One region of the Allobosea sp. P4_E12 genome, then DNA from elsewhere that is predicted to be linked to it. Evidence: predicted binding sites of a transcription regulator. Region 1 holds the regulator's gene; each other region holds the start of a gene.

Evidence for each region. Region 1 encodes PhoB, which activates phosphate uptake and scavenging genes when phosphate is short. Its sites were predicted from a motif close to TGTCATNNANCTGTCAT; they were not measured.
Region 2: AC1DW9_RS00915 (DUF47 domain-containing protein) is a predicted target of PhoB. The motif match lies at 2,566-2,582, and genes of this name have one in related genera.
Region 3: phnC (phosphonate ABC transporter ATP-binding protein) is a predicted target of PhoB. The motif match lies at 2,767-2,783, and genes of this name have one in related genera.

The regions. Positions count from the first base shown of each region.
Region 1 is NZ_JBFUIY010000008.1:127,101-135,163, reverse strand. Features, by position in the region: gene pstB (phosphate ABC transporter ATP-binding protein PstB) at 1-594, shown strand, start outside; gene phoU (phosphate signaling complex protein PhoU) at 643-1,362, shown strand; gene phoB (phosphate regulon transcriptional regulator PhoB) at 1,396-2,094, shown strand; gene AC1DW9_RS12610 (YnfA family protein) at 2,214-2,534, opposite strand; gene AC1DW9_RS12605 (TIGR03862 family flavoprotein) at 2,609-3,826, shown strand; gene greA (transcription elongation factor GreA) at 3,836-4,303, opposite strand; gene AC1DW9_RS12595 (DUF1801 domain-containing protein) at 4,867-5,283, shown strand; gene uvrB (excinuclease ABC subunit UvrB) at 5,469-8,063, shown strand, end outside.
Region 2 is NZ_JBFUIY010000001.1:189,831-197,893, reverse strand. Features, by position in the region: gene AC1DW9_RS00925 (methyl-accepting chemotaxis protein) at 1-2,269, shown strand, start outside; tRNA gene AC1DW9_RS00920 (tRNA-Ile) at 2,391-2,466, shown strand; gene AC1DW9_RS00915 (DUF47 domain-containing protein) at 2,596-3,240, shown strand; gene AC1DW9_RS00910 (inorganic phosphate transporter) at 3,253-4,266, shown strand; gene AC1DW9_RS00905 (NUDIX hydrolase) at 4,323-4,757, opposite strand; gene AC1DW9_RS00900 (IclR family transcriptional regulator) at 5,036-5,839, opposite strand; gene AC1DW9_RS00895 (ABC transporter substrate-binding protein) at 6,069-7,625, shown strand; gene AC1DW9_RS00890 (ABC transporter permease) at 7,788-8,063, shown strand, end outside.
Region 3 is NZ_JBFUIY010000002.1:299,065-306,015, reverse strand. Features, by position in the region: gene phnE (phosphonate ABC transporter, permease protein PhnE) at 1-760, opposite strand, end outside; gene phnD (phosphonate ABC transporter substrate-binding protein) at 853-1,770, opposite strand; gene phnC (phosphonate ABC transporter ATP-binding protein) at 1,842-2,660, opposite strand; gene AC1DW9_RS03430 (ImuA family protein) at 2,886-3,713, shown strand; gene AC1DW9_RS03425 (Y-family DNA polymerase) at 3,730-5,202, shown strand; gene AC1DW9_RS03420 (error-prone DNA polymerase) at 5,199-6,951, shown strand, end outside.

The DNA.
Region 1 (8,063 bases):
TCGCTTTATCCGGAGCAGCGCGCCACCGGCGAGATCCTGCTCGACGGCCGCAATGTCATCAGCAACGATATCGACGTGAACGAGCTGCGCTCGCGCGTCGGCATGGTGTTCCAGAAGCCGACGCCCTTCCCGATGTCGATCTACGACAATGTCGCATTCGGCATCCGCCTCTATGAGAAGCCGCCGAAATCCGAGCTCGATGACCGCGTCGAAGGTGCGCTGCGCCGCTCCGCGCTCTGGGACGAGGTCAAGGACAAGCTGAAGACCTCCGGCATGGGCCTGTCCGGCGGCCAGCAGCAGCGCCTCTGCATTGCGCGGACCATTGCCCAGAAGCCGGAAGTCATCCTGTTCGACGAGCCGACCTCGGCGCTCGATCCGATCTCGACCGGCAAGATCGAGGACCTGCTCGAGCAGCTCAAGACCGACTTCACCATCGTCATCGTCACCCACAACATGCAGCAGGCGGCGCGTATCTCGCAGTACACCGCCTTCATGTATCTCGGTGAGGTGATCGAATTCGACGCCACCAACACCATTTTCATGAACCCGCACAAGAAGCAGACGCAGGACTACGTCACCGGCCGCTTCGGCTGAACCGGCGCCCAGCCTTCCAACTGCTTTGCCGACAAAGGATACGCCGCGATGACTGATCACATCGTCCGCTCATATGATGCCGATCTCGAGGGGATCCGCCGCAGCCTGGCCGAGATGGGGGGCATGTCGGAGCGCATGCTCGGCGATTCGACGGTCGCCCTGGTGCGCCGCGACACCGGTCTGGCGCAGAAGGTCATCAGCGCCGACCAGCGCCTCGACAATCTGCAGCGCGAGGTCGAGGAGAAGGCGGTGCTCACCATCGCCCGGCGCCAGCCGCTCGCCAACGACCTGCGCGAGCTGATCTCCGCCATCCGCATCGCCGCCGATATCGAGCGTGTCGGCGATCTCGCCAAGAATATCGCCAAGCGCGCGGTCGCCATCTCCGGCCAGTTCCAGCCGCCGTCGCGCGCGGTCGTCGGCCTCGAGCATATGAGCCGCCTGGTTCAGGCCCAGCTCAAGGACGTGCTCGACGCTTACGCCGTCAGCAACGAGCAGAAGGCCATGGAGGTCTGGCGCCGCGACGATGAGATCGACGCGCTCTATACCTCGCTCTTCCGCGAGCTGCTCACCTATATGATGGAAGACCCGCGCAACATCACCTTCTGCACGCATCTCCTGTTCTGCGCCAAGAATGTCGAGCGCATCGGCGACCACACCACCAACATCGCCGAGACGATCCACTATCTCGTCACGGGCGAAGCCTTGGACGCAGCCCGCCCGAAGCTCGACACGACCAATATCCTTCTGGACGCCGCCACCGGTGAGTGACCGGCGCCCGACACCTTTGGGACCGAGTGAGACATGCCTGCACGCATCCTGATCGTTGAGGACGAAGAGCCGCTGACCCTGTTGCTGCGCTACAATCTCGAAGCCGAGGGCTTCGAGGTCGACAGCGTCGCGCGTGGCGACGATGCCGAGCTGCATCTGCGCGATCATACGCCGGACCTCGTGCTGCTCGACTGGATGCTGCCGGGCCTTTCCGGCATCGAGCTCTGCCGGAGGCTGCGGACCCGTCGCGATACCGAGCGGGTGCCGATCATCATGCTCACCGCCCGCGGCGAGGAAACCGAGCGTGTGCGCGGCCTCGCCACCGGGGCCGACGACTATGTCGTCAAGCCGTTCTCGCTGCCCGAGCTGATCGCCCGCATCCAGGCGTTGCTACGCCGCGCCAAGCCGGGTCATGTCGCCGGCCTGTTGGCCGCCGGCGATCTCGAACTCGACCGCACCACCCGCCGTGTCCGCCGCTCAGGCAGCGAGCTGCATCTCGGCCCGACCGAGTTCCGCCTGCTCGAATTCCTGATGCAGGCGCCGGGGCGGGTCTATTCCCGGGCCCAGCTGCTCGACGCGGTCTGGGGCCGCGACGTCTATATCGACGAGCGCACCGTCGACGTCCATGTCGGCCGGCTGCGCAAGGCGATCACTCCTGACAACGCCAAGGACCCGCTGCGGACCGTGCGCGGTGCCGGCTATGCCTTCGACGAGACCTTTGCGCGGAGCTGAGACTTGGATCATCGGGGACTTGGATCATCGGGCCGGATATCGAATCCGCCCGACGATCTAACCGTCTATGGTTGCATCGGCCTTCCCGAAAACCGCAATCCACCTTTCGGGCCGATACCCTAGCGCGGCCCTGCGATAATAATCGCCGCGCCGGCGAGGCAGATCAGCCCACCGATAATGTCCCAGCGGTCGGGGCGAAAGCCTTCCACGGCCCAGAGCCAGGCGAGCGAACTGACGATGTAGACGCCGCCATAGGCGGCATAGGCCCGTCCGGCGGCTTCGCTCTCCGCCAGCGTCAGCAGCCAGGCGAACAGGGCGAGCGAAAACAGTCCGGGTACGAGCCACCAGATGGGCTTGTCGAGCCGGAGCCAGCCCCAGAACGCGAAACAGCCGGCGATTTCGAGAATGGCTGCGCCGAAATAGGCGGCGATGGTCGGCATGGTTCCTCCCTGTCGATGGCCTTCGGGGCGGGATTACCCTTGACTGCAGGGCGCGCTGACGGCAAGCCGGACCGATGCCCACACATCACGTCGCCATTATTGGAGCAGGGCCCTCCGGGCTGATCGCGGCCGAGCGCCTTGCGGCAGCCGGGGACACCGTCACGATCTACGATCGCATGCCCTCGCCGGCCCGCAAATTCCTGCTGGCCGGGCGCGGCGGATTGAACCTTACCCATTCCGAACCGCTCGACAGGTTCCTGCCCCGCTATCGCGATGCGCAAGCCTGGCTGGAGCCGGCCATTCGCGCCTTCCCGCCACAATCCCTGCGCGACTGGGCCGATGCGCTCGGGCAGGACACGTTCGTCGGCAGCAGCGGCCGCGTCTTCCCGCGCGCCATGAAGGCCTCGCCCCTGCTGCGGGCATGGCTGCGCCGGCTCGATGGTCTCGGCGTCGCCTTCGCGCCTGGGCAGCGCTGGACCGGCTGGAGCGAAGCGGGAGCTCTGACGTTCCGGAGCCGCGATGGCGCCGATGTCGAGGCGCGGCCCGACGCGACGCTGCTCGCGCTCGGCGGTGCGAGCTGGCCACGGCTGGGTTCGGATGGTGGCTGGGCACCCTTGTTGGCGGCGCGCGGCGTTGCGATCGCGCCGCTGCGCCCGGCCAATGGCGGTTTCACGGTCGATTGGTCCCAGACCATGCGAGAGCGTTTTGCCGGAGTACCGTTGAAGCGCATCGTCCTGAGCTTCGGCGGCCAATCCGTGCCCGGCGAGGCGATGATCGATGCGACGGGTCTGGAAGGCGGCGCGGTCTATGCACTCTCTGCCCCGATTCGCGAGACGATCCTGCGCGAGGGCAGGGCGGTCATCACCATCGATCTGCGGCCCGATCACGAGGCGGCACTGCTGGTCCAGCGCCTCGCGCATCGTCGCAAGGGCGTGACGCTGAGCAATCATCTGCGCAAGGCTGCAGGTCTTGCTCCATCCGCGATTGCGCTGCTGCGCGAAGCGGCGAAGGGGCCACTCCCCGAAGACGCGGAGAGGCTGGCCGCACTGATCAAGGCCGCGCCTCTGGTGCTCACCGGTCTCAGACCGATCGAGCGGGCGATCTCCACCGCCGGTGGCGTCGCCGCGGCCGAGGTCGAGGAAGGCTTCATGCTGAAACGCTTGCCCGGTACCTTTGTCGCAGGCGAGATGCTGGATTGGGAGGCGCCGACCGGCGGCTATCTGCTGCAGGCCTGTTTCGCGACCGGAGTCGCAGCTGCAGCAGGGATTCAGGCCTGGCTCGCGGATAGCTGAACGATCGCCTCAGGAGATCGCGATGATCTCGACCGCCTCAGTGCCGATGCTGACGCTCTCGCCAATGCCCTTGCCCATCAGCGCGCTCGCCAACGGCGCGACATAGGGCAGCGTTCCGTGTGCCGGATCGGCCTCGTCCTCGCCGACCAGCCGCCAGTTCTGCTCGCGCCCATCGGCCCGGCGGATCGTCACTGTCGAGCCGAAGCGGACGATGTCGTGCCTTTCCTGCGCAGGGGCCAGCTTGGCGCTGGCGCGCCGCGCCGCCCAGTAGCGGAACTCGCGCCGCGTCTGAGCGATCTCGGTGCGGTCGCCTCCGGCCAGCGCCGCCGCGTGTTCGTCATGCCAGCGCGCCAGCTGGGCCTCGATCTGTGCGAGCCCCTCAGGCGTCACGAGGTTCGGGTGAGGCGAGACTGGCCGGTCCGGCAGCTCGTCCAGGGTCCCTCTTTCCTCGGCTTCCTTGACGAAGGCGCGAGTCATTCTGGCCTCCTCCTATTGATCTCGGCACATCCGGCGAACCGGACCACAGCTTTCAGTGTTACGTCCTCACGACTGCTTGCGATGCAGCGCCAACCCGATGCTGGAATCTGAAGCGGCGATCACTTGGAGATGGGGATCAGGCACTGCCGAAGACAAGACCCGAACAGTCTACACCCCCGTGTCCGGCCGCACCATCAAGAGCAGAGCCATCGCGCGCTGCCCCTGGCCCCCGATCACGAGCGCAGTCCCGTTCCCAAGGGGGCAGCCGATGCCGGAAGAGCGCCGCGCTTGCGTCGGGCCGTCCGTCGCGGCCACCTTGATCCTGAGTTGCGAGACCCGACGGCGATCGTTGCGCGCGCAGGCTTCGATTGACTGACGTATAGCCCAATGATTATGAATGCAGATCAATAGCCAGAGAGTTATGCGTTGTGATCCGTGCAGACACACCGTGCTCTCCAAGACGTTTACCGGCCGGCCCAGCCTCTTCGAGAGGTTGCGCTGCGATCTCGAGCAGACGGTTGGCCCGATCCCAGAAGCGAGAGTTCCGGAGAGAAGGGAAGATCATGAGCCAGAGCGAGTCCCAGAACGAAAACTCCCCGTCTCGGATGATCGACGAGCGGATCACCGAGCTGGGCGACTGGCGAGGCAAGATGCTCTCCCAGCTCCGCGTATGGATCAGGCAAGCCGATCCTGAGGTGGTAGAGGAGTGGAAATGGCGAGGGGTTCCGGTGTGGTCCCACGACGGATTGATCTGCACTGGGGAGACCTACAAGAGCGTCGTCAAAATGACCTTTGCCAAGGGGGCCTCACTCGACGACCCATCGGGCCTCTTCAATTCCAGTCTGGATGGCAACACCAGGCGGGCCATCGACATCCACGAGGGTGAGACGATTGACGAAGGGGCATTGAAGGCTCTCATTCGCGCAGCCGTGACCCTCAACATGTCCGGCGGCTGCGGCAAGACCAAGTCCCGCGGATAAGCCTCGCTCCGTCTCGATATGCGCCGGCGCGCGATGAAAGCCGGACTTGCATCGCGCCCACCCCCGGGACCGCTTCAATCCGGCTTCTCCTGCCACGGTGTACTCCTGTCACCTGCTGTCAGTTATCCGCCTGCTGCGACGGCGTACCCCTCGCGCTCCGCCCGGTTTCGCCCCATATTGCCGCCATGCCGAAAAGCTCCGACACGACCGCCAAGGCTAAGCCTGCAAAAAAGCCCGCCTCCGCGCGCACGCCGAACTCCAAGGCCACCAAGCCCGAGTTGAAGCCGCTCGAGGGCTATCTCGCCGATCTGCTCAATCCCGCGATCAACCGCGGCAGGGCGGTCCCGGGCGGCGCCTCCGGTTTCAGCGACCAGCCGCAGGCCGGTTATGGCGAGCCGCGCCCCGGCGACACCAAGCTGAAGAAAAAGCCGAAGAAAGGCGACGCGGCCTCTGCCTTCGGCGAGGCCGAGGGCGAGACCGCTGCCTCCGTCACCGCGCATTCGCTGCAGCACCTGCTCGAGTCCGGCAGCCCCTTCATCGATCCCGGCAAGCCCTGGACGCCGCATCGCCCGGCCCGCCCGGACAAGTCCGAGGGCGGCATCGCCTTCCGCATGCAGTCGGATTTCGAGCCGGCTGGTGACCAGCCGACCGCGATCGCCGATCTCGTCGACGGCGTCGCACGGCAGGAGCGCGACCAGGTCCTGCTCGGCGTTACCGGCTCCGGCAAGACCTTCACGATGGCCAAGGTGATCGAGGAGACGCAGCGCCCGGCTCTGATCCTCGCCCCGAACAAGACGCTGGCCGCACAGCTCTACGGTGAATTCAAGAGTTTCTTCCCCGACAACGCGGTGGAGTACTTCGTCTCCTACTACGACTACTATCAGCCGGAGGCCTACGTCCCGCGTTCGGACACGTTTATCGAGAAGGAATCCTCGATCAACGAGCAGATCGACCGCATGCGCCACTCGGCCACGCGCTCGCTGCTGGAGCGCGACGACGTCATCATCGTCGCCAGCGTCTCCTGCATCTACGGCATCGGCTCGGTCGAGACCTATACGGCGATGACCTTCGCCATCAAACTCGGCGAGCGCATCGAGCAGCGTCAGCTCATCGCCGATCTCGTCGCCCTGCAATACAAGCGCACGCTTGGCGATTTCGCCCGCGGCACCTTTCGCGTGCGTGGCGATGTCATCGAGCTGTTCCCGGCCCACTATGAGGACCGCGCCTGGCGCATCGGCCTGTTCGGCGACGAGGTCGAAAGCATCTCGGAATTCGATCCGCTCACCGGTCAAAAGACGGCCGACCTCGAATTCGTGAAAGTCTACGGCAATTCGCACTACACCACGCCGCGCCCGACGCTGACCCAGGCTGTCAAGTCGATCAAGGAGGAGCTCAAGGCCCGCCTTGAGGAACTCAATCGCATGGGGCGCTATCTCGAAGCGCAGCGGCTCGACCAGCGTTGCACCTTCGACATAGAGATGATCGAGTCGACCGGTTCGTGCAACGGCATCGAGAACTATTCGCGCTATCTCACCGGCCGAAAGCCGGGCGAGCCGCCGCCGACCCTGTTCGAGTACCTGCCCGACAATGCGCTGGTCTTCACCGATGAGAGCCACGTCACCGTGCCGCAGATCGGCGGCATGTACCGGGGCGACTTCCGCCGCAAGGCGACATTGGCCGAATACGGCTTCCGCCTGCCGTCCTGCATGGATAACCGCCCGCTGCGCTTCGAGGAATGGGACGCGATGCGCCCGCAATCGGTGCATGTCTCGGCGACGCCCGGCGGCTGGGAGATGGACCGCACCGGCGGTGTCTTCACCGAGCAGGTCATCCGTCCAACCGGGCTGATCGACCCTCCGGTCGAGGTCCGCCCCGCCAAGCACCAGGTTGCCGACCTGCTCGACGAGATCAAGGAGGTCACCGAGAAGGGCTACCGCAGCCTCGTCACCGTGCTGACCAAGCGCATGGCCGAGGACCTGACCGAGTACCTCCACGAGAACGGCGTGCGCGTGCGCTACATGCATTCCGACATCGACACGATCGAGCGCATCGAGATTCTGCGCGATCTCCGCCTCGGCGCTTTCGACGTGCTGGTCGGCATCAATCTGCTGCGCGAGGGCCTGGACATCCCGGAATGCGGCTTCGTCGCCATTCTCGACGCCGACAAGGAAGGCTTTCTGCGCTCCGAGACTTCCTTGATCCAGACCATCGGCCGCGCCGCCCGCAATGTCGACGGCAAGGTCATCCTCTATGCCGACCACATCACAGGCTCGATGGAGCGCGCGATGGCGGAGACCAATCGCCGCCGCGAGAAGCAGGAGGCCTATAACCTCGCGAATGGCATCACGCCGCAGACGATCAAGCGCGCCATCGGCGACATCCTCGGCTCGGTCTACGAGCGCGACCATGTCACGGTCGACAAGGGTTTGGTCGATGCGCCGATCGCCGGGCACAACCTCAAGGCCGCCTTGGCCGATCTCGAGAAGCGCATGCGCGAGGCTGCCGCCGATCTCGAATTCGAGACGGCCGCCCGGTTGCGCGACGAGATCAAGCGCCTGCAGGCGACCGAACTCGCCATCTCCGATGACCCGCTCGCCCGCCAGAGCGATGTCGAGGCCTCGGCTGGCAAGTACAAGGGGGAGCGCAGCTACGGCGCGTCGGCGAACCTGCCGACACGGGCGCGCAAACCCACCGATGAGGACATGGGCCCGCATAACTGGGGCGGCGGCGAAGCCAAACCGGTCTCGCGTCCGCGCAAGCCGAACTTGGACGAGATGGGT
Region 2 (8,063 bases), on a different contig from region 1:
GGTGAACCAGACGGTCAACGACATGATCGAGAACAAGATGCCGGTGGTCGAGCTGGCGCTCGAGCTCTCGCAGGCGGCGACGAAATCCACGGCACTCGCCGCGCGTTTCAGCGAAGTCCAGAATGCCAAGGAGCGGTCCGAGCTGACGGGAGAGCTCGATCTCATTGAAGCCAAGCAGTTCGAACTGCTGCGCAAGATCTCCGATCGCGGGCAGGACAAGGCAAAGGCCCAGAAGGCGATCGACGAACTTTCACGGCAGATCAACGATCTGAACGATCTGACGGGGCAGCGGTTGCGCAACTCCAGCGAGGCGCAGATCGCGATCGAGACCCTGGGAAAGGCCCGAGAGGACTTCGTCAGGGCTGTCGGAACCGAGGCTGAAGAGGCGAAGTTCAATCTTGCCTATGGCATCGAGAATGCGGCCAATCTGTCGGGCGACGAGCTGACCTCGGCTCTGAAATCGCTCGCCGGCCGCGATTTCACGGCCTTCGACCTGGCCAGAAGCCTACAGGCCGATGTCAGCGAGCTCGGCGGCATCCTGCGCGAGATCGCCCAGATCAGCGACAGCTCGCAGCTTGGAACCGCGCGCGAACGCTTCCAGGCCATTGCCAAGCTTGTCCGCACCGGCCTCGCCGACGCTGAGAAGATCGTGCCGAACCAGGGCCGCGTGCGCTCGGTCAATGCGATCCTCAACGTCGCCGAAGGAAGCAGCGGCCTTTTCGATGTGCGCGACCGCGACATCGTGACTCAGGGCGCAATCCGCGCCGGCCTGTCGGACCTCAATCGCGCGGCTGAAGTGGTGCGCCGCGAGGTCGAGACGCTGGTCAAGGCGGCTCGTGACGAGGCGCATTCCGCGGGCACGTCGACCGGCAACCTGATCGAGGACAGCAAGTGGTGGCTCGGCGCAATCGGCCTCGGCTCGCTGCTCGTCGCGCTGGCGCTCTCGCTCTTCTATGTCCGCCCGATGATCGTCGGCCGTCTCAACAAGCTGTGGACGGCGACACGGGCCATTGCCGATGGGCAGCTGGACGCAACCGTCGAGACCAAGGGCAATGACGAGATCTCGGACATTGCGCGCAGCGTGCTGCTGTTCCGCGACAATGCCTTGGCGCTGCGAGCCGCCGAAGCTGCGAAGATCGAGGACGAGGCCCTGGCGCAGCAGCGCCGTCGTGAGATGATGCAGGAGCTGGGGGAAGCCTTCGGCCAGGTGGTCGAGGCCGCGGCCGCCGGCGACTTCAGCCGCCGCGTCTCGGCAAGCTTCGCAGATGCCGAGCTCAACGCGCTTGCGGGTTCCGTCAATGCCCTGCTCGAAACCGTCCAGGCCGGGCTTTCGGAAACCTGCGAAGTGCTGGCCGAACTGTCGGCTGGCCAGCTCTCGACCCGGGTCAAGGGCAGCTATCACGGCGCTTTCGCCGAGCTCAAGGACGGCGCCAACGGCCTCGCCGAAGAGTTCGAAAGCACGCTCGCGCGTCTTTCGGATACGGTTTCGGCCGTGCGCAGTGCGACCAGCGAGATTCTCGATGGTGTCACCGACCTCGCCGAGCGTACGACGGAAGAAAGCAACGCTGTCTCGATGGCGACCAATCAGCTCGGCGCCTTCGCGGGCACCGTGAAGAAGACGGCCGACGAGGCCTCGCAAGCCATGGGCATGGCCGAGAGCGCCGAGCAGCGTGCCCAGCAGGGCGAAAAGGTCGTCGCCTCGGCGCTGGACGCGATGCGCCGCATCCGCGCGTCGTCGGACAAGATCTCGGAAGTCATCTCGATGATCGACGAGATCGCYTTCCAGACCAACCTGCTGGCSCTCAATGCGGCAGTGGAGGCGGCGCGCGCCGGCGACAGCGGCCGCGGTTTCGCGGTCGTCGCGGCCGAGGTGCGCAGTCTCGCGAAGCGCTCGGCGGATGCCTCGAACGACGTCAAGCGCCTGGTCGAGGCCGCGCATGGCGATGTCGCGGTCGGTGTCGGCCTCGTCGAGGAGACCTCGGCGATGTTCGAAAGTATTGTGTCCTCGGTCAACGATCTCTCCGGACTGATGAACGGCATCTCGCAAACGGCGCGGAGCCAGGCAAGCGACGTTTCCGCCATCAACAACGAGATCGACGGCATCGGCACGATGGCGCATCAGAATGCTGCGCTGGTCGAGGAGACGAATGCCGCGCTCGCACTGACGGATGAGCAGACCCGCGCGCTGACCGAACATATCGGGCGCTTCCAGTTCCGCGAGGGACACGTCGCCGGGCACGGCGGGGCGTCGGTCGCCCGGGCGGCCTGAGCGATCCACTGCATCCAACCATTGCTAACGGCCCCGCTCGCGAGACGCAGCGGGGCCGTTTCAGTTGCGGGGGCTGCCTGGGGTCTTGCGGGACAGAAGGCGAGGGTGTTAGGCGAAGAGCGGGCCGGTAGCTCAACGGTTAGAGCTCGCTGCTCATAACAGCGCCGGTGCCGGTTCGAATCCGGCCCGGCCCACCATTTCCCTCTCAATCACCTAGCGACGGCCGCCCTCGGGATTACGCCCCGTGCGATCGCGCATGCCGCTTTACAGCGATATACCAACCGCTTATCGCGATTGTGACGGATCGATGACATAACGAGGCGCCGATGCTCGGCTGGTTTCAGAAGCTCCTGCCCAAGGAGCCCAAGTTCTTCGACCTGTTCGAGAGCCATTCCAGGACATTGGTGGCAGGTGCCGCGGCCCTGAACGGCCTCCTCAGGGGCGAAACCCCGGTGGAGGCAGGTTGCACCGAGGTGCTTTTCCAGGAAAATCGCGCTGACGAGATCGCCGCGGAGGTAATGCTGGAAGTCGGCCGCACCTTCATCACGCCCTTCGACCGTGGCGATATCGAGGAGCTGATCGGTTCGATGGACGATGCCATCGACCAGATGCAGAAGACCGTAAAGGCGATCACGCTGTTCGAGGTTACGAGCTTCGAGCCCTGCATGAAGGAACTCGGGGCGGTCATCGTCCAGGCGTCCGAGCGCGTCGTCGTGCTGCTGCCGATGCTGCGCGACATCAAGAAACATGCGATTTCGATCGGCGCACTCGCCAAGGATATCCGGGCCATCGAGGAGCGATCCGACGAACTGCACGACCAGGGCCTGAAGGCGTTGTTCAAGGCGCACCAGACTTCGGACACGATGGGTTTCATCGTCGGCGCAGAGATCTACGACCATCTCGAGAAGGTGGTGGACCGTTTCGAGGATGTCGCCAAGCGCGTCAGCCGTATCGTCCTCGAACATCTCTAGGCGGTTGGCCCGGTGGATTTCTCAAGCGTCGCCTTTGCCCTGGTCTTCCTGATCGCGGTCGCGCTTCTGTTCGATTTCCTGAACGGACTTCACGATGCGGCCAATTCGATCGCGACCATCGTCTCGACCAGGGTTCTGGCGCCGCGCTGGGCGGTGTTCTGGGCTGCCTTCTTCAATTTCATCGCGTTCCTGTTCTTCGGCCTGCATGTCGCCGAGACCGTCGGGTCCGGCATTGTCCAGACCGCCATCGTCGATGACCGTGTCATCTTCGGTGCCCTGACCGGCGCCATCGTCTGGAATGTCGTCACCTGGATTGCAGGCATTCCGTCGAGTTCGTCGCATGCACTGATCGGCGGACTGGTCGGGGCCGGGCTGAGCAAGGCTGGCTTCTCGTCGATCGTCTGGTGGGGGCTCGGCAAGACCTTCGTCGCGATTTTCATGTCTCCGGCCATCGGCTTCGCCCTGGCGCTGGTCCTCGTCCTGATCGTCTCCTGGGTGTTCCTGCGCGTGGCCCCTATCAAGGTCGACAGCACCTTCCGGCTGCTGCAGTTCGTTTCGGCTTCGCTCTACTCGCTCGGACACGGGGCGAATGATGCGCAGAAGACGATGGGCATCATTGCGGTGCTGCTGTTCTCGCATGGCATGATGGGCGAGACGTTCTCGGTGCCGTTCTGGGTCGTCATCTCCTGCCAGGCGGCCATGGCATTCGGCACGCTCTGTGGAGGTTGGCGGATCGTTCACACCATGGGCTCGAAGATCACCCGGCTTTCACCCCAGCAGGGTTTCTGCGCGGAGACGGGCGGCGCGATCACGCTGTTCATGGCGACCTATCTCGGCATCCCCGTCTCGACGACGCATACGATCACAGGCGCGATCATCGGTGTCGGCGCCGCCCGGCGCGTGACGGCCGTGCGATGGGGGGTGGCTCGCGGCATCGTCTTCGCCTGGATCGTGACGATGCCGATGGCAGGACTGATCTCGGCTATCGCCTATTTTGTCTCCGGCCTGTTCCTGACCGGGCGGTGACCGGGATCAGGAGGCGCCGCCGAGGGGCGCTGAGTCTGCGCAACCCGCAGCGTCGGTCAATTCAACTTCAGCGCGCGGATCGCAGCCTTCAGGCCGGGCTCGTCGACAATCTCGGCAGCATCTTCAAGCGTGAACCAGTGCGAAAGCCGCTGATTGTGCTCGGCCCATTTTTCAAGCCGACGCTCGACATCAAGAATATAGAGCGCCACCTTGCAGAGAACGAAGTGGTCGCTCATCCGCTTCCAATAGATGTAGCGCCCCGCGGGCTTCTTGTGGGCCTTGCCGATCACGCCGGCTTCTTCGCGCGCTTCGATCGCCGCAGCCTCATGGTTCTTCTTGCCCTTGATGGGCCAGCCCTTGGGAACGATCCATCGCCGCGTCGTGCGTGTCGTGACCAGGAGAAGCTCCGGCTCCCCCGTCGGCGATCGGCGGATGGGGAGCGCGGCGATCTGCGAGCGCGGCTTCCCCAATCCTGACTTCGCCTTCTTCATCGAAACCTGTGCCCTCCCATCCGTAAACAGAACCTATGTTAGAAAGCCGGCAAATCAATATCGAATAGCCGTCCAACGCCTTAAAGGCCGTGGATTGACCGCCTCAGCGGTGATGGCCATGCTTCATTGCAGCGAAATGAACGCTCGAAGCCCTTGAGAGCCCGAGCGTCGGCTCCAGTCGGCAAGCGCGCTCGCCGATTGGCGGGTTCGTCGCGCGCCTTGCGTCCCATACAGGAATCAGCTGCCTTTCCCTAGCCTGCTGCTTAGGCAGACGTCGATCAGGCGGGGAGAAGGCGCGCCCCGATGCGCATGGCAGCGTCCTGCAAGGCATCGAGATGCGCTGGGCGCCCTTCAGGTGCGACGATCGAGGTCAGCGACGAGATGCTGAGTGCGCCGGCAAGCGCGCCGCTGCGGTCGAAGATCGGTACGCCGACGCCCGTCAAGCCAATGAAGAAGTCGTCGGCGGCCAGCTCCCAGCCTTGCGCGCGAATACGATCAGCCTCGCGCCAGAGCAGGTCGGGGTCCGTCTGGCTTGCCGGCGCGCGCTTTGGCAGTTCCAGGGCCAGTGCCTGTCGCCGCTGCGCCTCGTCGAGATAGGCCAGGATCACCCGTGGGCCGCCGCCGCAGTTCAGCGGCGCCTGAGCACCGACCGCGAACCATGTCGCATCGACATGCGGCAGTGAGGCGCGCACGCGGTCCACGCAGAGTGCGCGGCCCGAGATATGAACCCATAGGAACGAGGTCGCGCCGGTCTTCTCGGCGATCTCGGTCAGATAGGGGCCGGCCACGTCCCGAAGCTCGCGCCCGGTCGTGACGGCGCTGCCGAGTTCGATCAGCCCGACCGCCAATGCATAGGTCTGCGAGCGTTCGTCGTGCTCGACCAGTTCGTTGAGCTGCAATGTCTGCAGCAGCCGCCGCGTCGTGCCCTTGTCGAGTCCGACCTGGCGAGCGAGCTCGCTCAGCCCGAGGCGTGGTTGCTCGGGGCGGAAGGCGCGGAGCAGGGCAATGGCCCGGTCGAGCGCCCTGACGATCGGGACGCCCGGCGGAAGTTTCGCGGTCCGGCTGTCGCCTGCGCTGTTCATCGGCCCTCTCGCAGCGCCAATCGCCCGATCTTTCATCGTGTCGTCTAATAACACGCCATGTCAGTCATTGACACGAATTTTGACTCTGGCTTTCAATGGCGCGGAGCTTGCTAATCGGCACATGTTCGGGTGCGATCCCGGTAGGCCGCGATGCCAGTCGAAAAGAGAGGCCGTGCCCGGTGCGCTCACGCAGCTGCCGGAACCGGCACAGGGGAACGGGAGAACAACGATGACCGGATTGAGACTTGGCCTGGCGCTTGCCGCTTCAGTGCTCGCGCTCGGGGCAGCCACCGCGCAGGAGCCGAAGAAGGGGGGCACCGTGCATGTCGTGGTGCAGCCCGAGCCTCCAATGCTGATGCAGGGGCTGAACCAGAATGGCCCGACCAACATGGTCGCCGGCAATATCTACGAGTCGCTGCTGCGTTACGACGAGAAGCTCAATCCGCAGCCATCGCTCGCCAAGAGCTGGGAGATTTCTCCTGACGCGAAGGTCTACACCTTCAAGCTCCAGGAGGGCGTGACCTGGCATGACGGCAAGCCCTTCACGGCGGACGACGTCGTGTTCACCCTCGATAAGTTCCTGCGCGAGGTTCATCCGCGCTGGCGGCCGATCGTCAACGCTCAGGTCGAGAAAATCGAGAAGGTCGATGATCTCACGGTCAAGATCACACTGAAGCAGCCCTTCGGCCCGATGATCATGACCCAGGAAGTCGCTTCGGCGCCGATGATCCCGAAACACATCTATGACGGCACGGATTATCGGGCGAATCCGGCGAACAACACGCCAATCGGCACCGGTCCGTTCAAGCTGAAGGAGTGGAAGAAGGGCTCCTATATCCACCTCGTCAAGAACGAGAACTATTGGCTGAAGGGCAAGCCGAACCTCGACGAGATCTACTGGCAGATCATCCCGGATGCGGCGGCGCGCGCGGTGGCGTACGAGACCGGCAAGGTCGACGTGCTGACCGGGGGCTCTGTCGATGTCTACGACGTGGCGCGGCTCTCGAAGCTGCCCAATACCTGCATGACGACCAACGGCTGGGAGATGTTCGCCCCGCATGCCTGGCTGACGCCGAATGTGCGCAACGGCATCCTCGGCAACAAGCAATTCCGCCAGGGCCTGATGTACGCGATCGATCGCGAATTCGGGAAGGATGTGGTCTGGGGCGGGCTCGGCAAGCTGCCGACAGGGCCGATCTCGTCGAAGACGCGCTTCTACTCGTCCGACGTGCCGACATATGCTTTCGATCCGGCGAAGGCGAAGGAGCTGATCAAGGCGTCTGGCTACAAGGGCGAGACGATCAAGCTGCTCAACCTGCCCTATGGCGAGACCTGGAGCCGTTGGTCCGAGGCGATCAAGCAGAATCTCGAGGATGTCGGGGTCAAGATTCAGATCGAAAACACCGACGTGCCCGGTTGGACCCAGAAGGCCAGCAACTGGGACTTCGACCTGAATTTCAACTTCCTCTACCAGCTCGGCGATCCGGCGATGGGTGTGGCGCGCAGCTACATCTCGAGCAACATCGCCAAGGGTAATCCCTTCGCCAATGTCGGCGGGTATTCGAACCCGGAGGTCGACAAGCTCTTCGCCGAGGCGGCCGTCGCGCCGACAGATGCGCAGCGCCAGGAGCTGTATACCAAGGTGCAGAAGCTGCTGGCAGACGAGCTGCCGGTACTTTGGCTGCTCGAGATGGACTTCCCGACGATCTATCGCTGCAACGTCAAGAACCTCGTCACCACCGGCATTGGCGTGGATGACGGTTTCCGCGACGCCTGGAAGGAGTGAGGCCATTGCCGTCCCGGACGTCGCGTCGCGGCGATCCGGGACGACATGACGCCACTACTCTGTGACGCGCCTCTTCCTGAAGACCATCCCGGGTTTGAGCGTGCTCCTTTCGGGGAGACGCGGACCGGTCATCTTGCCCGTCCGTAGCGCCGAAGGATTTTGATGAACCTCGCTCAATTTCTCGCGGGCCGGCTGGTGAAGGGGATCGTCGTCCTCTTCGCCATCGCGATCCTGAATTTCTTCCTGATCCGCGCCGCACCGGGCGATCCCGCGCAGGTTCTCGCGGGAGAGGCCGGTGCGGCCGATGCGGTGCTGCTCGAGCAGTTGCGGGCGCGCTTTGGCCTCGACCAGCCGCTGATCCAACAGCTCTGGATCTATCTCAAGGGCTATGCCTCGCTCGATCTCGGTTTCAGTTATCGCCAGCAGAGGCCCGTGCTC
Region 3 (6,951 bases), on a different contig from region 1:
GGATGGCTTCGATCAGATCCTGGCCGATGCCGCCGGCCCCGACGAAGCCCATGATCGAGGCGCCGCGGACATTGATCTCGAAGCGCAGCAGCGCGTAGCTGGCGAAATTGGAAAGCACCTGCGGGACGACGGCAAAGCGGATCGTCTGCCACCAGCCCGCGCCTGTCGCGGTGAGGCCGTCGACCGGCTTCATGTCGATGTTCTCGACCACCTCGGAGAAGAGCTTGCCCATCGCACCCATGGTGTGGATCGCGATGGCGAGCACGCCCGGCAGCGGGCCGAGGCCGAAGGCGATGACGAAGATCAGCGCGAAGACGATCTCCGGCACGGTGCGGCAGAATTCGAGGAATCGGCGGGTGGCCCAGCGCAGCCAGCCGGCACGGCCGAGATTGGCGGCGGCGGAAAAGCAGAGCAGGAAGCCGCCGACGGCGCCCAGCACGGTGCCGACATAGGCAATCAACAGGGTTTGCCAGAGCAGTTTCAGCCAGCCGTTCAGGCCCCAGTACCATTCCTTGAGATCGGCACCGAGCGTGGCGAGGTGCAGGGTCGGCAGGGTCTCGAGGATGTATTTCGGGAAACGCCAGGCGTTTGCGGCGAATTTCGCGAGATCGACCTCCGAGCCGATCGCGGAGAGGGTGACGCAGGCGATGAAGATGGCGGCGCCGAGCAGGGCCTGGCGGCGCTTTGCGCCCATCTCGCGCCGATAGAGATCGGCATGGCCGCGAATGGCGGGGTCGTTGCGATCGATCGTCAGGGTCATGTTGGTTCCGTCGCGGGGTTCGCCAGTCGCGGCGGGACGCCACTCCGTCACGGCCGGGACATGCCCGGCCATGACGGTCGGCGGGTAAGCGCTTACGAAGACTTCTTCTTGCGGAGCGCGTCGACGAACTTGTTCAGTTCGATGATCGGGTCGTAGGCCTTGTTGTCGACCGCGACGAGCGGGCCCTGCTTGCCTTCATAGATCTTGTCGAAGGCGACCTTGTCCTTGGTGGCGAGGTTGAGGACGGCGTCGCGGATCGAGGCCTTGAGCGGCTCCGGCAGGTCGGAAAGATAGGCCATCGGCGAGTTCACGATCTGCTCGGACTTGTAGATGATCCGGAAATCGTCGGCCTTGACCATGTTCTTGCGGGCCATGCGCTGCAGGTTGGATTCCTGCTCGTCGTTCCACCAGTTGGCGGCGATGTCGACGGTGCCCTGGCCGAGCGCGATGACCGCGTTCTCGTGGCTGCCGGTATAGACGACCTTGCCGAAGAAGGTCTCGGGCTCGATCTTCATGCCGTCGAGCACGAAGCGCGGCACATTGTTGCCAGAGGTGGAATTGGGATCGACGAGGCCGAGATTCTTGCCCTTCAGGTCCTCGACCTTCTGATAGGGCGAGTCCTTCTTCACGTAGAAGACGGAGTGGTAGCCCTTGGTGCCGTCGAGATTGGTCTCGATCGCGAAGGCATCGACCTTGGCGCCGGTCATGCGGGCGCGGGCGAAGGAGGCGGGGCCGTACATGCCGATATGGATGTTGCCGGCGCGCTGGCCTTCGATGATCGCGGCATAGTCGTTGGCGATGCGCAGCGTCACCTTGGTGCCGAGTTCCTTCGCGAGGTAGTTGACGAAGGGGGTGTAGCGCTCGACGACGCCAGACGCGTTCTCGGACGGGATGATGGCGAAGATCAGCTCCGGATACTTGGCTTTCCAGTCCTGCGCGAAGGCGGGAGCGGCGAGCGTCGCGGCCAGGCCGGCGGCGGCGAGCGTGAGGGTATGACGACGGGTCAGCATGGTTTGCTCCTGTTGAAGGCTGTTGGTGGTCTTTTCAGGCGTGAGTGGTCCTGGCCGGGCTTGAACCCGGCTCAGGCTGCGGTCTGCTTGGCGCGCTTGGCTTCGGCGATGGCGATGGCATCGAGCGCGTCGAGCGCCTCGGCGCCGGCATCCTTGGCCTCGATGCCGTAGAGTTCGGCCGCGATCTCGCGGGTCAGCGCCTGCGGCACGTCGTCGAACACGACCTTGCCGGCGGCCATGCCGATCAGTCGGTCGCAATATTTCGCCGCGATATCGAGATCATGCAGATTGCAGATCACGGTGATGCCGTCCTCGCGATTAATGCGGAAGAGCGCATCCATCACGACCTGGGTGTTGCGCGGATCGAGCGAAGCGATCGGCTCGTCGGCAAGGATGACCTTCGGCTCCTGGACCAAGGCACGGGCGATCGCGACGCGCTGCTGCTGGCCGCCCGAAAGGGTCTCGGCGCGTTGGGCGAGCAGATGGCCCATGTCGAGACGCTCGAGTGCGGCGATGGCGCGGATCTTGTCGTCCGGCGAGAAGCTCTTCACCAACGTCAGGAAGGCCGAGCGGTGATTGAGCCGGCCAAGCAGGACATTGGTCAGCACGTCGAGGCGGCCGACGAGATTGAACTGCTGGAAGATCATCGCGGTGTCGCGACGCCAGGCGCGCAGTTCGGCGCCCTTCAATGCGGTGACATCGCGCTCGTCGCTGATCAGGCGGCCGGAACTCGGCTCCGCCAAGCGGTTGATCATGCGCAGCAGGGTCGACTTGCCTGCGCCGGAGCGGCCGATGACGCCGACCATTTCGCCCTTCGGGATCGACAGCGAGACATTGTCCACGGCGGCTTTGCCGCTGAAGCGCTTGGTCAGGCCTTCGATACGCAGCATGAACGGTCTTCCCATCGAGGAGCGAGCATGGCGACATCCGGACATGGGCGAGGCGCAGTCCGGAGCTCATGCTCTCTTGCAGTGCGCAAACCGGTATCGGCGACAGATGACAGGGCCGTGACAGCAGGATCGGGGGCTGTGGGGCGGGGCGTCACGGAGGCTGTTGACTCGTCTGAGGCGGCGGAGTCATAAAGAACAAAATAGGAACATTTGGAGTGCCAAGACGTGAGCGATCATGCCGTCGCCGCGCTGCGGCGAAGCATTGCCGGTTTGGAAAGCGTCTCCGTCTCGCTGGGCGAGGAGGCGAGCTTCAGCCTTGGCCACGCGGCGGCCGATGCGGCGCTGGGGCCGCTGCGCCGCCATGCCCTGCACGAGATCGTGGCTGCGGCGCATCAGGCTCCAGCGGCGACGGGCTTCGTCGCCGGGCTGATCGCGCGGCTGGAGCGGCGGCCGGTCGTCTGGCTGCGGCAGGATTCCGCCGGCGCGGAAGGGGGCGAACTCTATGCGCCGGGGCTTGCGGCGTTCGGGCTCGATCCCGACCGGGTGCTTGCGGTGCGGGGGCGCGATCCGCTTGCCGTGCTGAAGGCGGCGGGCGACGCCTTTCCGCGCGGCAATGACCCGCGCTCGGGTATCGGCGCGGTGGTGATCGAGCTCGAAGGTGCGCCGGCCTGCCTCGATCTCACGGCCAGCCGGCGTCTCGTCCTGGCGGCGCGGGATGCCGGCGCGACGGCTTTTCTCCTGCGGCTGGGAAGCAGTCCTGCTCCAAGCGCGGCGACGATCCGCTGGTCGGTTTCGGCGGCGCCTTCGGAGGGACGGATGAGAGCGCATGGGCCGGGCCGGCCGAATTTTGCGGTCACGGTGCTGCGCAACCGGCATGGGGCGACAGGGCAGTGGGTGATGGAGTGGGACAGTCATGCGTATAGCTTCCGCGAGCCGCTTCCTGTCGCTCTGGTTCCCGCGCCTGCCCATCGACCGGATCAGGCGCAGCCAGGGCGCATCCGTTCGGGCAATATCGCAGAGGCCTGGCCCGCAGCCCGGCGGGCCAGCGGATGATCCTGGTCCTCTTGTTGTGGTGGGCAAGGCGAAGGGCGCCTTCCGGCTGACGAGCCTCGATGCCGAAGCCGAACGTCTCGGCCTTCATGCGACCATGGCGCTGGCCGATGCGCGGGCGATGATCCCGCGGCTGGTCGTGGTCGAGGAGGACAGGGCGGCCGATGCGGCCCTGCTCTGCGCCGTTGCCGACTGGTGCGACCGCTATACACCGCTGGTCGCGCTCGATGGTGAGGATGGATTGCTGCTCGATATCTCGGGCTGCACCCATCTCTTTGGCGGCGAGGCCGCGCTTGGCCGCGACTGCCTGCTTCGGCTGAAACGACAGGGCTTTACGCTGCGCGCCGCCATTGCCGGGACGGCGCGCGCCGCCTGGGGTGTCGCGCGCTATGGGCGCGGCGGCATCGTGCCGCCGGACGGGGAGAGCGAGGCCCTGTGGCCCTTGCCGACCGCGGCGCTTGGACTGGAGGCGGCACGGCAGCACGGGCTCGCGCGCATGGGCCTCACCCATATCGCCGATCTGGAGACGCGGCCGCGCGCGCCGCTGGCCGCCCGTTTCGGCCGCGACCTGCTCGACAGGCTCGACCAGGCGCTCGGCCGCCTGCCGCAGGCGCTGTCCCCGCGACGACCGCTGCCGAACTGTATGGCGGAGCGGCGTTTTGCCGAGCCGCTGGCGCATGAGGCCGGTATCCGGGCCGCCCTGGCCGGCCTGGAGGAAAGTCTCGCCGGCATGCTAGAAGCGCGCGGCGAAGGCGCAAGACTGTTCGAGGCGAGCTTTTTCCGCAGTGACGGGGCCGTGCGCCGTCTCGGCATCGAGACCGGGATGCCGTTGCGCGATCCGGCTGCGCTCGACCGGCTCTTCGCCCTGAAGCTGGATGCCTTGGCGGACCCGCTCGATCCCGGCTTCGGCTTCGACCTGATCCGGCTCTCGGCCGGTGCGACCGAGCCTTTCGCCGTCGATCAGGGAACGCTCGCCGCCGCGGGGAAGGAGGAGCCCGACGAAGCCGCTGCCGAGCGGGCATTGACGGAGGTCGCCGATGCGATCGCGGCCCGGATCGGCCCGGATCGCGTGCGGCGTTTCCTGGCGCAGGACAGCCATGATCCCGAGCGCGCGGCGCTGGCGGTGCCCGCCCTGCGTCATGGCGAGCTGGCAAGGCTCGGCCTTTCCCCGGACTGGCCGGCGCCGAGCGCTGTCCCGGAACGGCCCCTCCGGCTGCTGTCGCGGCCTGAGCCGATCGAGGTCCTGGCCGAAATTCCGGACGGACCGCCGACGCGTTTCCGCTGGCGGCGCGTGCTGCATGAGGTCGCCAAGGCGGAGGGGCCGGAGCGGATCGCCGCCGAATGGTGGGCGACGACGGGCAGGATCGCGCCGACCCGCGACTATTTTCGCGTCGAAGAGCCGGGCGGGAGGCGCTTCTGGCTTTATCGCGACGGACTCTATGGCCGCGAGGCCGCGCATCCCCCCTGGTTCATGCACGGGCTTTTCGCGTGAGCGGGCTCAATGGCAATCGCCTGCTCGAGGCTGCCCCGGGAGGACCAGCCGTGCGCTATGCCGAACTCGCGGTCACCTCCAACTTCTCCTTCCTGCGCGGAGCCTCGAGTCCGGAGGAACTGGTTGGCCGGGCGGCCGAGCTCGACCTTGCCGGAATCGGGCTCGCCGACCGCAATTCTCTGGCCGGCGTGGTGCGGGCCCATGCGGCGATGCGCGAGGCGGGTATCGCCACAACGAAGCTGACATTCGCGGTCGGGGTCCGCCTCGTCCTGTCCGATGGCACGCCCGACCTGCTCGCCTATCCCCAGGATCGCGACGCCTATGGCAGGCTCTGCCGCCTGCTGACCCACGGCAAGATGAAGGTCGAGAAGAAGGGCGAATGCATCCTCACGCTCTCCGACCTGCGCGAATTCGCGGAGGGCATGCTGCTGATCCTGATGCCGGAACGGCGGCCGGAGAGCGAGATCGCTACGGCTCTCGCGAGCGTTTCCGAATTTGCGCGGGGTCGGCTCTGGCTGGGTATCGACATGCCGCATCGCGGCGACGACCGGCGCCGGGCCGATGCACTGGCGCTGCTCGCGGCCAGGGCGGGTGTGCCCTGCCTTGCCGTCAACGACGTGCTCTATCATGTGCCCGAGCGGCGGCCCTTGCAGGATGTCGTCAGCTGCATCCGCGAGCATGTCTCGATCGAGCGGGCCGGGCGCATGCTGGAGGCCCATGCCGAGCGCCATCTCAAATCGCCGCGCGAGATGGCCCACCTGTTCCGGCATGCGCCGGAGATGGTGGCGGAGACGGTGCGCTTCCTCGAACGCTGCCGGTTCTCGCTCGACCAGTTGCAATATGAGTATCCGGACGAGCCGGTGCCTCCCGGGAGCACTCCGCAGGAGCATCTGGAGCGTCTCGCCTGGGAAGGGGCGCACAGGCGCTATCCCGAGGGCGTCCCGAGCAAGGTACGCGACCTGCTGCACAAGGAATTCGCACTGATCGCGAAGCTCGATTACGCGCGCTACTTCCTGACGGTCCACGATATCGTGCGCTTCGCCCGTGCACAGGAGCCGCCGATCCTGTGCCAGGGCCGGGGCTCGGCCGCGAATTCGGCGGTCTGCTACTGCCTCTGGGTCACCGCGGTCGACCCGATGGAGGGCAATTCGCTCCTGGCCCGCTTTCTCTCCGAACAGCGCAAGGAGCCGCCCGATATCGATGTCGATTTCGAGCATGAGCGGCGCGAGGAGGTGATGCAGTATATCTATGAGCGCTATGGCCGGCTGCGCGCCGGCATCTGCGCGACGGTGATCTGCTATCGGCCGCGTAGCGCCATTCGCGAGGTCGGCAAGGCGCTCGGCCTGAGCGAGGATGTCACGGCCGCGCTCGCCAACACGGTCTGGGGCAGCTGGGGCGACGGCCTGCCGGAAAACCATGTCCGGCAGGCGGGGCTCGACCCCGCCAATCCGATGATCGCGCGCGCGGCCGCGCTGGCGACCGAACTGATCGGCTTTCCCCGCCATCTCTCGCAGCATGTCGGCGGCTTCGTGCTGACGCGCGGGCGGCTCGATGAATGCGTGCCGATCGGCTGGGGCGGCATGAAGGACCGCAGCTTCATCGAGTGGGACAAGGACGATATCGACGCGCTCAGGATGATGAAGGTCGATGTGCTCGCGCTCGGCATGCTGACCTGCATCCGCAAGGCGCTCGACCTGATCGCCCTGCACGGGGGCAAACGCTGGGAGCTGGCGACGATCCCACCCAAAG